DNA from 2 places in the Clostridium sp. LIBA-8841 genome. Region 2 is predicted to be linked to the other one. Evidence: a T-box and tRNA genes for the amino acid it is inferred to sense, from the RefSeq annotation. Region 2 holds a T-box; the other holds one or more tRNA genes.
What was found. A T-box is a leader RNA that pairs with one kind of tRNA and senses whether it is charged. The one in region 2 lies ahead of trpS (tryptophan--tRNA ligase), so its partner is inferred to be a tRNA-Trp.

Region 1: it has a tRNA-Trp gene. The T-box ahead of trpS (tryptophan--tRNA ligase) is inferred to sense a tRNA for this amino acid. The anticodon was not compared.

The regions. Positions count from the first base shown of each region.
Region 1 covers NZ_CM173488.1:3,266,874-3,274,717, forward strand. The annotation lists gene AC2A4K_RS14325 (ATP-binding protein) at 1-189, opposite strand, end outside; gene AC2A4K_RS14330 (metallophosphoesterase family protein) at 179-1,324, opposite strand; gene AC2A4K_RS14335 (alpha/beta-type small acid-soluble spore protein) at 1,610-1,792, opposite strand; gene AC2A4K_RS14340 (bifunctional metallophosphatase/5'-nucleotidase) at 2,010-4,145, opposite strand; tRNA gene AC2A4K_RS14345 (tRNA-Trp) at 4,319-4,394, opposite strand; tRNA gene AC2A4K_RS14350 (tRNA-Trp) at 4,423-4,498, opposite strand; gene AC2A4K_RS14355 (CBS domain-containing protein) at 4,712-5,332, opposite strand; gene tsaE (tRNA (adenosine(37)-N6)-threonylcarbamoyltransferase complex ATPase subunit type 1 TsaE) at 5,632-6,096, shown strand; gene tsaB (tRNA (adenosine(37)-N6)-threonylcarbamoyltransferase complex dimerization subunit type 1 TsaB) at 6,090-6,794, shown strand; gene rimI (ribosomal protein S18-alanine N-acetyltransferase) at 6,794-7,240, shown strand; gene AC2A4K_RS14375 (ECF transporter S component) at 7,275-7,844, opposite strand, start outside.
Region 2 covers NZ_CM173488.1:1,176,491-1,184,334, reverse strand. The annotation lists gene AC2A4K_RS05090 (sensor histidine kinase) at 1-852, opposite strand, end outside; gene AC2A4K_RS05085 (DUF2705 family protein) at 918-1,772, opposite strand; gene AC2A4K_RS05080 (ABC transporter ATP-binding protein) at 1,772-2,689, opposite strand; gene AC2A4K_RS05075 (response regulator transcription factor) at 2,922-3,629, opposite strand; gene trpS (tryptophan--tRNA ligase) at 3,893-4,918, opposite strand; T-box leader at 5,122-5,367, opposite strand; gene fliB (flagellin lysine-N-methylase) at 5,658-6,899, opposite strand; gene AC2A4K_RS05060 (hypothetical protein) at 7,075-7,818, opposite strand.

The DNA.
Region 1 (7,844 bases), 1.8 Mb from region 2:
TGCTCTATCTGCTAAAGATTTTTTACCTTTTTTGTTATCAACGCCATATAGCATAACCTTTATGAAAGATTGTAGTGTACTTTTACCACTTTCATTTTCACCATAAATTATGTTAAATCCCTCTTTTAATTCTAATTCTTTATTTTCTAATTTCCCAAAGGATTTTGCATTTATTTTCTTAATTATCATTTAAATTCACTTCTCCATCTAAAAGACTTTCCATACCAAATCTAAAAGCTATATCAAGTATTTCATCATCCTCTTCTCCTGATTCAAAAGCATCTTTTATTAGGGAACAAAAAATACCTTTAATTGAATATTCATTACTAAGCTCATCTATATCTATTTTAATTCTAGTAGAGTTCTCAATCTTACAATAAAAAAATTTCTCTCTAATTAAATTTTCCAATAAATCAGTGTCAATTTTAAAATGCTCCTCTATATTTCCTTTTAATATAACTTTAAATAAATTTTTTACTCTTGATTCTTTTGAAAAAGTATTTAATATTTTTTCGATTATTTCTTCCTTAGTTTCACATCCTGATACATCAACTTCTTTTATGAAATATTCTCTTTTATTCATTTTTACAAAGTTTAAATCTACTGCTCCTAAAGTTACATTTCCTAATATTATTCCTTTGTTTCCAGCTTCATCAAACCCTCTTCCCTCTGGACAACCTACATACGCATAATAAGTTTTACCGATTTTCTTTATTCCTGAAAACTTATGAATATGACCTAAAGCTATATAATCCATATTACTAGCTTCTATCTCTTTAAATAAAAGAGGATTGTATTCTCCAACTTCATTATTTCCTAACTCTCCATGTAGAAGCATAATTTTTATTAAATTTTTATCATCTTCTTCCACTCTAAAATCTTTTAGTTGTGATTCCCTAATATACTTATCATTGAATGATGCTCCATATACCACTGTGTTTAATTCAGGTATTTCTACCCTCTCCATTTGATTATTAAATATATAAACATTTTTTCCCCAACTAATCATGTTATAAAAAGATTTTTTATTATAAGGATCATGGTTTCCAGCAGCAATAAATACTTTTATATTATGCCTACTTAGTTTATCCATCTGATCTTTTATAAAAATAAGAGTACTCTTTTCCACAGTATCATTGTCAAAAAGGTCTCCTGTTAAAAGAATTAAATCAACTTTTTCATCTATTCCTTTATTTATTATTTTACTAAAGCATTCTCTTAATTCTGCTCTTCTCATTACACCTATTTCTTTTGGTAATTCCTTAAAAGGAGTATCAAAATGAATATCGCTACAATGTAATATTTTTACCTTTTTCAACAGCATGACACCTCGCTTATTCCAATTTATTCTAATTTTATCATAGAGAATGTCAAAAAAAAAGACTATCTAGAGGATGTAACATCCTCTAGATAGCTTTTTGCGGTAGAAGTTTAAGCTTCATGTTTTGGTGGTTTACCTTCCATAACACTTCCTCCTGCTATATCTTCAGAATCACTATGTAGGTTATCTTCAATGGTCGTTTCTGCGTTTGTTTCTGCAATGCCCATATATATTACCTCCTACTTTCAAATGAATCTTTGGTTTAATTAAGTACTAGCGAAAGGGTTATTATTTTAACTGACTTTCATAAGCTTCTACCATTCTTTTTACCATTTCGCCGCCTACGGAACCACATTGTCTTGAACTTAGGTCTCCATTATAATCTGAGAATGGTACACCTAGCTCTCTAGCTACCTCAGTCTTGAATTTACTTAATCCATTTTTTGCTTCTGGAACTAATGTTTTTGACATTTCTAATTCCTCCTTTGGCTTTGGTAATTTGTAAGCTTGAAATTTGTTTATCTCTTGCTTACACTATTATATTAACCAGAATGCAGATTATAAACCTATGAAATAGAAGGATTTTTATCTATATAATGCCAATATAATATAACTCTCTTTCAAAGCAATTTAGACTCTTAAAAAGTAACTACCAATGAAAATTCACCTAAAACCTCTATATAATTATTTATCTTTTAATTTTTAATACTACACCTAATCCTATTAATAACATAGCTATTTGTGCTACAGTTTCTCCACCTATAGGAGATCCTGTATTAGGAATCTCATTTTCTTTTTTGTTGTTTTCTTCAACATCTTCTTGATTATTATCTATTTTATTTTCATTATTTTTTTGATTTTCTACATTTTCATCTACTTTAGGTAATTCTTCCTTACTAGCCTCATTATTTCCTTCATTATTTTTTTCTTTGTTTTTATCTGAATTTATATTAGCATCTTCTTTATCTTCTTTAGGTATATTATTATCCACATCTTCTTTAGATGTATTATTATCCACAGGCAAATCCTTCTCATTTATTGATGCTAAATTAGTATATTTTCCATCTTCAGAGCTAGGTATTTTTAACTCTCCTGAATTAACTAAATCTCTAACTTTTTTATAGTTTTCTGAGTTTGGATCTATACCTAGCAAACGCCAATTATTTTGTTTTTTTGCATTTATAACACCATTTTTAACATTTTTAATATAATCTATAGCTAAATTTCTTATTGTTCCTTCTTCTTCTCCATAAGCAGTTTTAGAATCCCAAAGTTTTTTAAAATCTTTACCTTCAAAGATTCCTCCCTTTCCTTGTAATTGTCCAAGCCTATATGAATTCATTCCTAATTTTAAGACATCTGTATCCTTAAGTTCCCTTCCATCCTTATATTTAACATCCTTAATTCTATTTCCTTCTTTTTCTCTTAAATCAATTTTATAAGTTATTCCACCAAACATATCATTAGTACTGTATTTAGATGCTCTTCTTTTAGGATTAAAACTTGGAGTAATGTCTCCTGGATTTAATGTATTAAAATATCCAGCAGCCCATTCCATGTATTTTTTTAAGTCTTTTCCTGTTACTTCATAAACGCTTATTTCTCCACCAGTATATCTATAGTTATACGCTATATCTTTTTTCTTTATTTCTCCTAAATCTAACTTAGCTTTATCATTATCTATAGCTAATGCTATTACATCAGCCTTACTATAATACTTTCCAACTTCATGAAAGAAGTCAATTAATGGAGTATCTTCTATATGTATTGTAGGTATTCCTTTTATGTAATCTTCATCTACCATATTAACCCCTTCAAGTCTTCCGATAACTGAATTGGCATCTTTACGCAACTCTTCGTGAAAAGGCTTTAATAGATTTTCTATTTCTTTATCTGATTCTACATTAGCCACTGAAATAGTATTAGTGCTTTTATTTTTTAATACATTTTTACCATTTTCTTTTTTGAATGTTAAATCTATTTTTGAGACAGCCTGTCCATATTTTCCTGGTTCAGTTATAATTACTCCATTTATAATATCGTTTTCAACTAGTTTATGCATATGTCCACCTATAATTGCTGTAAGTTCAGGACACTGATTAGCAATATCTCTAACACCTGTATTCGGGATTTCATTTTCATTATCTAAGCCCATATGCATAACGCCAATCATAGCATCAACTTTTCCATCTAATTCTTTTATAATCTTTTTTGTTTCTTTAACTGGATCTCTAAACTCAATTCCTTTTATATTATATGGTTTTTCAAATTCTTTTATCATAGGAGTATCCATTCCTATAATGCCTATTTTTATTCCGTCTCTTTCTATTATAGTATATCCATCCATATATCTTGTTCCATCGTCATTATAGATGTTACCCGCTAATACTTTTCCTTCAAATTGATTTGTTACATGCTTAAGAACATCTAATCCAAAGTTAAATTCATGGTTTCCCATTTCCCAAACATCATATTTCATCTTATTCATACCTAAAACCATAGGTTGCTTAGGTCCTTTATTAAAAGTTTCAACAAAGTTATCTTGAATTGAGTCACCTGCATCTACAAGAATTACATTTTGATTCTCTTTTCTTTCTTTTTTTACAATTGTTGATATTTGTGATAAGCTTCCTGAATTATTTTCAGTATCTGATGCATAATCCCAAGGAACAAATCTTCCATGTATATCTGAAGTTCCTAAAATAGTAACTTTAGTTTCATTAGAAATTTCCTCCCCCTTAACGACTTTATCATTAAAAAAACATAGATTTAATGATAAAAACATAATTGTAGCAAAACTTAATGGTTTAATAATTTTTCTCACTATTCTTTATCCCCTTTACTTTTAAACTGTACAGATAATATTATACATCGTTTTAAAATCGTTTACAATTTTTATATATTTTACACATTTTATAATATAAACATCTTTACAAAAACCAATATTTTTTTTAAAATTAAGCAAAAAAAAATCAGTAAATTAATTTACTGATTTTCTGGCAGGGGCAGTAGGACTTGAACCCACAACCAATGGTTTTGGAGACCACTACTCTACCAATTGAGCCATACCCCTATAATATTATGTTATAATTTGTGTTAATTGGCAGGGGCAGTAGGACTCGAACCCACAACCAATGGTTTTGGAGACCACTACTCTACCAATTGAGCCATACCCCTGAACACAGAATTTATTATATATTAAAAATAAACTTAACGCAAGGGTTTTTTATGTAAAATTTTATTTTTAATAAAAAATACATATTAATTCCTTGATAAAATAGTCTTATATTTACTCATAAAAGTAGAGTATATTCTATTTTCAAACCTATAAATAAGGATTACTAAAATTTCTTTTAAAATATACTCTACTCTATACTCTTAACTATTTTATTATGCTAATTTAAATCCTGAATCTTTCAATTTTTTCTTTATATTATTAATATCTCCATTCTTAATTCTAACAATGACTTCTTTAACCTCAGTTAAACTTTTTGTATCTATAATAACTACACTTAATATATCTCCCTCTTCTTGAGATATTATTTTAGTCATCTTTGATAATTGTCCTGGAACATCAAAAGTTCTTATAACTATTCTTTCTCCCTTGTTAAGGCCAAAGGCATTATTGAACTCTTTAAATACAGCTTTATGAGTTAATATTCCCTTAAAATTATCAAATTCATCTACAACAGCAACAAAAGAAATTCTCATTTTTTCTAACATAGCAACTGCTTTTTCTATATGTTCTTCCTTACTTATTATAGGAATTTCTGTTTTAAAAATTTCTCCCACAGTAACATTATTCAATAACTCTTCTTTACTTAAATTATTTTTAAAATAATGCTCATATATACAGCTTTTAGACACTGCCCCCCTAAATTTATTGCCATCTACTACAGGAATTGATAAAAAATTATTATCATCCATAATTTTTAATGCATCTTTAAGTATAGTTTTAGAAGTAACCAAATCAAGATTGTCCTTCTTTGTCATAACAGCCTTTACTAACATACAAATCCCCCCAATTCCTAAATTTACATACTTTATAATAATATTATACTATTATCCCATTATATAATTATCTAATTATATTAAATTTACAAAAGTATCAATTAAAGAGTCTTTTGCCCTTTAAAGGTTAATATTATAATAATTTTATAGGTGTATGTTTTATTAAATCTCATAGAAAATTTGAATCATTTAAAACACATAATAAAACTTAAAATATCTTATTAAATCTAGCATCTCTTTTCTTTTTCTTTAAATTTGGATAGAATGATTAAAGAGTGTTAATTTGAAAGGAGTTCTTTATGGAATTTATAGTAGATAGTGTAGAGAAAACTATGCATATTGGAAGACAACTTGGTTCTCTTGTAAATAAAGGAGATATTCTTTGTTTAACTGGCGACTTAGGAACTGGCAAAACTCATATAAGCAAAGGAATTGCAGAAGGATTAGGAATTGATGAGCATATAACTAGTCCAACTTTTAATATAGTTAATGAATATCATAGTGGAAGATTAACTCTTTACCATTTTGATGTTTATAGAGTTAATGATCCAGATGAAATTGAAGCAATAGGATTTGATGAATATATCTTTGGTGATGGCGTAAGCTTAATTGAATGGGCTAACTATATAGAGGAACTTATCCCAGAAGAATATATACATATTAAAATAGAAAAATTACCTGATATGGGTGAAAACTTTAGAAAAATAACTATTAATAGTTATGGAGATAGATATAACTACATAAAGGAGATAAAAGAATGTTAGTATTAGCTGTTGACTCTTCTTCTAGCACTGCTACATGTGCCTTAGTAAATGAAAAGGGAGTTCTAGGAGAAATAAACTTAAATGATAAAAAACAACACTCCGTTTTATTAATGGATTTAATAGATGATTTACTTAAATATAACGACTTAAAAATCAAAGATTTAGATGGATTTGCTATTAGCGAAGGACCTGGTTCATTTACTGGTCTTAGAATAGGAATGGCAACTATTAAAGGGTTAAGCTTTGGAAGTAAAAAGCCTTCTGTTTGTATTTCTTCTCTTGATACCTTAGCTTATAACATATCAGGCTTTAAAGGGATAATCTGTCCAATTATAGATGCTCTTAGAGGAAATGTATATGCTTCTCTTTATAAAAAAGACGGAGATGAGCTTATTTCCCTTAGTGAAAAAGAATGTATTTCCTTAAATGACTTAGTTGAAAAAATTAAAGAGAGAAATGAAGATGTTATCTTTGTTGGAGACGGAATAACTAAGCACAAAGCTTTCCTAAAAGAAGCTCTTCCTAACTGTTCTTTCGCACCTAATCATTCAGCTTATCCAAGAGCAGCATCAGTTGGAGAATTAGGATTAAGATTATTAGAAAATGGAGTTTATCATGATTTAAATACATATGCTCCAGTTTACTTAAGAAAATCTCAAGCTGAAAGAGAATACGAAGAAAGAATGAGATTAAAATAATGAGTTCTTATAAAATAGAACCTATGAACTCTTCTCATATAGAAGGTGTTTTTGAAGTAAGTAAACTTAGCCTTACGGAGGCTTGGAATATAGAATCGATTGAAAATGAGCTTTCAAACAAGTTAGCAAAATACCTTGTGGCTCTAGATGAGAATAAGGTTATAGGCTTTCTTGGAATGTGGGTTGTTTTTGGTGAAGGAGATATAACAAACATAGCTGTTCATCCAGAATATAGAAAGCAAGGAATTGGAAATCTATTAATGGATAATCTAATTACTTTATGTAAGGAAAATAACATAAATTCTCTTACTCTAGAAGTAAGAGAATCAAACCTTCCAGCACAAAATCTTTATAAAAAACATGGATTCAAAGAGGAAGGGATAAGAAAAAACTTCTACCACAATCCCAAAGAAAACGCCATAATAATGTGGAGACACAATATTTAAATAAAAAAGAGCCCTAAATTAGAGCTCTTTTTTATTATCCTAAATTTTCTTTCATAGGTTTGTCTAGCATAGGTTCAACTTTGAACACTGATACAGATAGCTTTTTATATAGTACATATGTTATTCCACATACTAAAATCGCTTTTATTCCGTTAAATGGAATTAATCCAACTGTTACATACTGCATTAATTCTGCCTTTGACATAGCCATACCATAGGCTGGAAGTAATAAATATACATTAGCTAATATTCCTACTATTTCTATAGCTAATATTCCTACTAACATTCCTAATATAGCAGTTTTCTTAGTCTTATTTCTCTTATAAATCATTGCTGCTGGCCACACCAAAGATACTCCAACTAAGAAATTAGCAATTTCTCCCACAAATCCTGTTCCAGTTCCCTTTACTATTAAAATTAATAAGTTTTTCATAAGTTCTATTATGACTCCTGATAATGGACCGAAAGCAAATGCTCCCATAAGTGCAGGCACATCACTTAAATCGATCTTTAACCACGGGAATATTGGTATTACTGGAAAATCAATGTACATAAGAATTACTGCAATAGCAGATAAAAGTGATAATTTAATAAATTTGTTTGT
Region 2 (7,844 bases):
ATTATCCAACTTAGCTTTTATACTATGTCCAAGCTTTTCAACAAGTGCCTTTGTTATAGCTAATCCTAAGCCTGTATTATTTCTTGTTCTTGATTTATCCCCTATATAAAATCTATCAAATATCTTATCAACTTGTATCTCTTCACTATACTCAACAGAATTGATAAACTCAGTTACTATAAAATTTTCCTCCTCTTTTAAATTAATACTTATAAATTTCCCTCCATGCTTTATCATATTTCCAATAAGGTTTGAAAATATCCTATTTACAGCGTTCTCATCAGAAATTATATTTGAAACCTTATCCTGAATTTCAATGCTAGGTTCAATATCATTGCTTATAAAGCTACCATAGTATGTAGCTATATTTTCAAGCAAAATATTCTTTAGATTTATATTCTTAAAGTTAAATATATAGTCATTACTGTTTAACCTTGATAAATCATAAAAGTTTGTAATTAATCCTTGTAAGCTTCTTGCTCTTTTATCTACTATATCAAGATACTCCTTTTTTTCCTCTTCACTACTTTTATCATTTTTTATAAGTTGTATATATCCACTAATAGAAGTTAGAGGTGTTCTTAAATCATGTGACATATTTGATATGCTTCTTCTAAGCTCCTCATCAATTCTTTTATTTTCTGCTCTAACCTTTTGATTCTCATCATAAATACTATTTATATCCCTTACAAGTTCTTCTATTTCATTATTTATAGCATTAGTTCTTATATTAATATTCTCTCCATTCCATGTCCTTATCTGTTTTGATATATTTTTAATCTCCAGCTTCATCCTTACTGTGTAAAATATTAAATATATAATAAAAAAAATCAATACTCCCTTTATAAACATACTAATCTCCCCTAAAGCACTAATAAGGTGACTCCTAAAAGAACCACCTTAATTTAGTAAAAATATTATTTTATATCCTGTTTATTAAATATCTTCGTCCCTATTCCTAAAGAAAGACCTATTGTTGCTAAAGAAATTCCTATAGATTTCATTAAATCACTAAGCTCTGCATTCTGCGATGTTGCTAAAGCATTATTATAGTATGGAGTCATTTCATATATGGAATCAAATGTAGGATAAGTTCCATAGAATATACTTATTATTGTTGGAATTAAAACAAATATAACCACTGTAATTCCTATTGTTGCTCCATTTCCTTTTACCAGGGAACTTATTATCATAATTAAAGCTATTACTGCTGAACTTGCTATGATTGAGGCTAAGAATGTCATTGCCATATTACCTAAATCAGCTAATGCTATATCTCCGAAACCATTCATAAAACCTGTTCCTATAAAAGATATTAAAGTTAGAATTAAGGTTAATATAGAAACTCCTACCATCATAGCTATAAACTTTGATAAATAAAATTTTGTTCTACTCTTTCCATAAGCTAATATATTTTTCATAGTTCCTTCCGAATATTCCTTGGCTAAGAATCCTCCAACTAAAACTCCTATTAAAATTTCAATGACACCTACTCCAAAGGATACATAATAAACATCTAATGGGCTATTTCCCTTCGGCATATTAAAGCCTATTCTTCCTGGAGTAACAATTGCTCCATTAGCTTCATTTGTTTGAGCAATTACCTGTATCTCCTCAGGTATATTAGACATGGCATCTTTCATTAAACTATTCATTGTATCTGAGGCTGAAAATATACTCATAAAAGCTAATATAATACAAATCGCGCATAATACCTTAAAAGCTTTATTTTTCATTAATTTAAATATTTCTGCTTTAATCAATCTATTCATTACTTAGTACCTCCAACTAGTGTCATAAAATATTCTTCTAAACTTTCTCCCTTTAACCCTATACTTTCAACTAAAACTCCATTTATTGAAAGTGTTGAATTTATTAAACCAACTTGGTCTAAGTTATCGAAAATTTTTATAATATTGTTTTCTAGTACTATATAATTTTTTATTTTCATTTCCCTCTCAATTAAAGCAACAGCTCTATCCTTATCATCAACCTTAATCTCTATATTCTGTCTACATTTTTCATTAAGAGTTTCTTCTGAAATCTCTTCTATAAGCTTCCCTTCACTCATAATCCCATAGCAAGTTGCAAGTTCTGAAAGCTCACCCAAAATATGACTTGATATTATTATGGTCATATCTTTTTCCCTATTTAACTTTTTAAGAAGTTCTCTTATTTCAACTATTCCCATTGGATCTAATCCATTTATAGGCTCATCTAATATAAGTAGTTTTGGATTACCAAGTAAAGCATTTGCTATTCCTAATCTCTGTTTCATACCTAAAGAAAAGTTTTTAACTTTCTTTTTTCCTGTATCACTTAATCCAACCAACTGTAAAACTTCCTCAATACACTCTTTGCCTGCTATATTTCTAAATATTCTTGAAACCTCTAGATTTTCCCTTGCTGTCATATTAGGATAAAAAGAAGGAGATTCAATTAAACTGCCTATCATAGTTCTAGCATCATTTAATTCTCTTTCCCCACTTCTACCAAATAGCTCAATATGTCCACTTGTTCTATGAGCCAAGCCTGTTATAACTCTAATTAAAGTTGTTTTACCAGCTCCATTTTTTCCTATTAATCCATAGATATCGCCTTTTCTAACATTGATATTTATATCATCATTTGAAAGTTGACTTCCGTATTTTTTAGTTATGCCATGTGTTTTTAAAACTAAATCTCTCATTTAAAATTCCCTCCTGATATCTTATACCCTTATTCTATAGAGAACTTTATAAGATATCATAAATCAAAGATTAAGAAAGTCTTAAGTTTTTATTTAGCTCTCTTAAGATATTTATTTTGTAGCTAGACTTCAATAACTAATTAATTTCGCCTTATATAAACTAAATACTTTATTAAGAACTCTAAAATTTGGTTAAATAATCCATAGCAAATTTATTATGGCTTTATATTTGCTAATTACTCTCTTCACCTAATTTGAAGCCTATCCCCCACACGGTTTTTATATATTCATTCTCTTGATCTAATTTTGAAAGCTTTGTCCTTAAATTGCTTACATGAACATTTACTGTGTTATCATCCCCTATGAATTCATTATTCCATACGGATTCAAATAAATTTGCTCTTGTAAAAACCTTCTTAGGATTTGATATTAGAAGTTCTATTATAGAGAATTCTCTTGCAGTTAAAGGTACTTCTTTATTCCCTATAAAAGCTTGTCTAGTTTCCGAATCTAGAACCAACTTCTTGAATGTAAATTTAGTCTTTTTAATTTCTTTTTTAGAAAATTTTTTATATCTTCTAAGCTGAGCTTCTACTCTAGCAAGCACCTCATCATTATCAAAAGGTTTACTTATAAAATCATCAGCCCCTAGCTTAAGTACATTTATTCTATTGTCAATTCCTTCTTTAGCAGATATAACTATTATTGGAACCACACTCTTATTCCTAACCCTTTCTATAAGCTCTTCTCCACTAATTCCAGGTAACATTAAATCAAGAATTATAAGATCATACTCAAACTGCTCTATACACATCATTCCTTCTGAACCTGAATATGCGCCTCTTACTGAGTACCCTTCTTTCTCAAGTATTCTAGAAATAAGGTTATTTATATCAACGTTATCTTCAACAATTAAAATATTCAATTTTTTATCCTCCATAATTATATACAAATGTTAATCTTATACATACGAATATATTATCATACTAACTTTTTAAATACCTGCTAATCTTACTATATTTACTTATTTTTAAAATCTAATTTATTCTATTAATCTATTTTCATATAACCATAAAATAAAAATGACAATGTGTATTATAAATTGCACATTGTCATCTTTTCTTTTAATATAATTAATTCATTCTAACATAAAAATAATTACCCTATTAATGCCATAGAATTTATAAAATAATTATTTTGAAATTATAATAGGTTATTAAAATAGTTTATTCCTATAGCTTCCCTAACTTCATGAAGAGTATTACTTGCCTTTTCTCTTGCTTTTTCACTACCTGTTTTTAACATTTCATATACATAATCAATATTTTTTTCATACTCTTTTCTTCTTGCTCTTATAGGTTCTAGTTCTGCTTGTAATACTTCATTTAAATATTTTTTAACCTTAACATCACCTAAACCACCTCTTTTATAATGCTCCTTCATTTCTTCCACCTTTGCTTTATCTTGAGCAAAAGCATCTAAATAGGTAAATACAGTATTATTTTCAATTTGTCCTGGATCTTCAACTCTAATATGATTAGGATCTGTGTACATTGACATTATTTTCTTCTTTATAACTTCTGGTTCATCAGATAAATATATTGCGTTATTTAAAGATTTACTCATCTTAGCATTTCCATCTATACCAGGTAGTCTTCCTAAACCTGCCTTTGGTAAGATAACTCTTGGCTCAACTAATACCTCTTTTTCATATATTGAATTAAAACTTCTCACTATTTCTCTTGTCTGCTCAATCATAGGTAATTGATCCTCTCCTGCTGGAACTACAGTTGCCTTAAATGCTGTTATATCAGCAGCTTGGCTTACAGGATAAATTAAAAATCCTGATGGTATGCTCGTGTTAAAGTTTTTCTCTTTTATTTCATTCTTAACTGTTGGATTTCTTTCTAATCTTGCAACTGTAACTAGATTTAAATAATGCATAGTTAATTCATTTAACTCTGGAATCTGTGATTGAACAAATATAGTTGATTTACTTGGATCTATTCCAACAGCTAAATAATCTAAAGCAACCTCAGTTAAGCTTTTTCTTATCTTTTCTGGATTTCTAGCATTATCTGTTAATGCCTGTTGGTCAGCAATCATTATATAACTTTCATATTCTCCACTATTTTGTAATTGTACCCTATTAATTAAAGAACCAACATAATGCCCTATGTGTAATTTTCCTGTTGGTCTATCTCCTGTTAAAATTATTTCTTTTTTCATGAATTTCTCCTCCTAATCTTTTAAATTGCTTCTATAATTTAAATATATTTAATTCTACTTATGCTCTGTTCTAAAATTCGTATTAATTTTTAGATAAATCCATAAAACCGCCTTAATAAGTAAATAGATATAAAGACTTAACTAAAAATCAACATTTACTTAAAATAGAGACTCTATTAAAATAAAAAAACTCCGCCCTAAATAAATAGGACGGAGATATCTTCCGCGTTACCACCTAAATTGCATATAAAAATATGCCTCTCAACTTCAAGTACTATCACACTCTATCCGCTATAAGGTGCGGCACACCACTCCGATACTCTCAAAATAAGATTTCTCTTTGTTCCTCAAAGGTCCATTCATTAAATCTCTTCTTGCTAGGATTCCACCATCCCTAACTCTCTTTATTAAAGCTAAATTTAATTACTACTCCTTATCAATGGATTTATTATAATATATCACTTTTCTATTTATGTGTAAAAACAGTTCATTATATATTTTATATAAAAACATAAAAAATATTATAAAAGATATTATAAAAAACTAATAATCTCTAAAAATTTATAAATAAACTCTTAAACAAATATACTTTTTTTAATTTATAATAATTCTAATTCATATATCTCTTCAGTTCATTTAGTTACCATAATATATCCTAAAACTAATACTTTAAAGTAATACTATACTTTTATAAGCTAATAATAAAAATTCAGTTTAATACTATTAACTCAATAAACTATTATTTTGGTAATAATGTTTTTACAAACTCTAAGTTATTGAAATCATGTTCTTTTATGTAGTTTAATAGGTCAACTAGGTAAGTCTTGTGATGTTCCACAACCTTTGAGAAACATTGTATAAATCTAACTACTTCTTCTTTAGAAAGTGCCTTATTTTCTTCTCTATTTTCATTATATAAGTACATTCCAACTAAATAAAATCTCATAAATGTATATCTTACAAGTAGCATTATATAACTGTCAAAGATAGATTCTATTTCGCAAAATGGGAAGAGATTACTATATATAAAATTAACTATGTAATTCTCAAATATGTAGCCATTTTTCTTTAAAAACTCTTTCTCATAATCTTGAAAAGCTTTTATATACATTTGAGCATTTTTAGCTAAATAGTTTTCCTCATTAAGATTAAGTCCTTCTATAACCTCTCTTGAGTACTCCTTAAATCTTTCACTATCAACATCTTTTTCTACACGAAGCATAGTAAGTAACTTTTTAAAGAAATCAACTTGAATAATATAGTTCATAGGGTTTTCTTCATATGGATCTTGGATAGAATTTATATCATATCCCTTTATGAAATTTAATGTATTATCATGATTATATTCATACTCATCCTCTAAACTATTTATAAATTCACCTAATATGTAAAGTCTCTTATCTAAAGAAAACTTTCTATTTTTCATTATCTTTATACTTACTTCTCTAATCTCTTTAAGAAACTCTACAGGAAGCCATTCCCCTTGACCAAGTTCAATATTAACTTCACTTGATATTATGTGTTTTCCTAAAGTTTCATCACCTTCTGAAAAATCAATTCCTTCTTCCTTAAGTAAAAGTATTCTAGCTGCCTCTGGACATGCTACGGCAAGTGACATTTCATAAATACCATCAATTTTGTTAGTTACTCTAGGAAAAGATGTACAAACATTTGAAAGATATTCCTCTCCAAGATTGGCATGGATAATACAATAATTCTCACAATTTAAGAAAGGACATCTTTTAGTTTCTCCTAACTTAACTTTTGCAAAATCAATTTCATCACATTGATGATTCTTATTTTTAATAAGGTTACTTTCAAGAATATTTTTCATTTCATTATCTTGAACTCCTTCATATTGCTCAAAAGTAAACTTATCAATATCAACATCCCAGCCTATACAACAGCTATCTTCACATTCTCCCCCAATACATTTAAACTCTTTAAGATATATTGGGTATCTCATTTTAACACTCTTCATCATATACTTCCTTCTCAATAAAATACTTTAATTCACCTAATTATTTTACCACAGTATTTTACATAAGGTGAACTAATCACCATTAAAGTTACCAGTAACGTTCCATATAGACCATTTCTCTCTTGACTATGGAAGATTGAAAAATCCTCTAATATTTAGTTAAAATTAATTATCTTTATTTACAAAAAACTCTAATTTCTTTAATCATTCTGTCCTTATTTTCATTTAATTGAGGTATTCTATTGACATTTGCACCTGATGGATGTGGAAACCCCTTAATAATTTGTCTTTCACTTATAAAACCTTCTTCTTGCAATTTACATAAAACCTCTTCTACCGCTTTTCCTAAAGGTATTAGTAATATATTTTCAAAATCATCTAAACTTTTAATTTCAGAAAGAAAATTATCATAAACATACTTCATTAAGAAATCACTCTTTATTAATTTTGGAGTATGTCCTGTGTAGTTTGCTTTTTTAACAAATACAGAGTAAGGAATTAAAGATACTGTATGTAATAAATAATCCTTTTCTCCGAAAAGCTCTCCACAATCCTCTATTTCTAAAACCTTATTAAGTTCTATCTCATTTAACATACTAATAATATTTTTTCTTAAACTTCCACTAAAACGGCCTGCAACTTTGCATTTATATTGAATTTCTTCAATATTATCACTTACTTCTAACTCCTTTCTTGCTTCTGCTATAGCTGTGCTCATTTGATTAAAGCCTGGAGTTATACCAACAATAAAAACTTTTGCCCTAGGATTTATATACTCATTGTGTGGTGCATAATAAATTTCAATATTTCCTTCTTTCTCAATAAGAAAATCATCTATTAGAAGTTCTTCTTTTGTGTATTTATCTTTTAAAGGTAATTTTTTAATTGCTTCTTCATAATCATATAAAGTTTTTTTCATATTAACATCTCCAAAATAAATATATT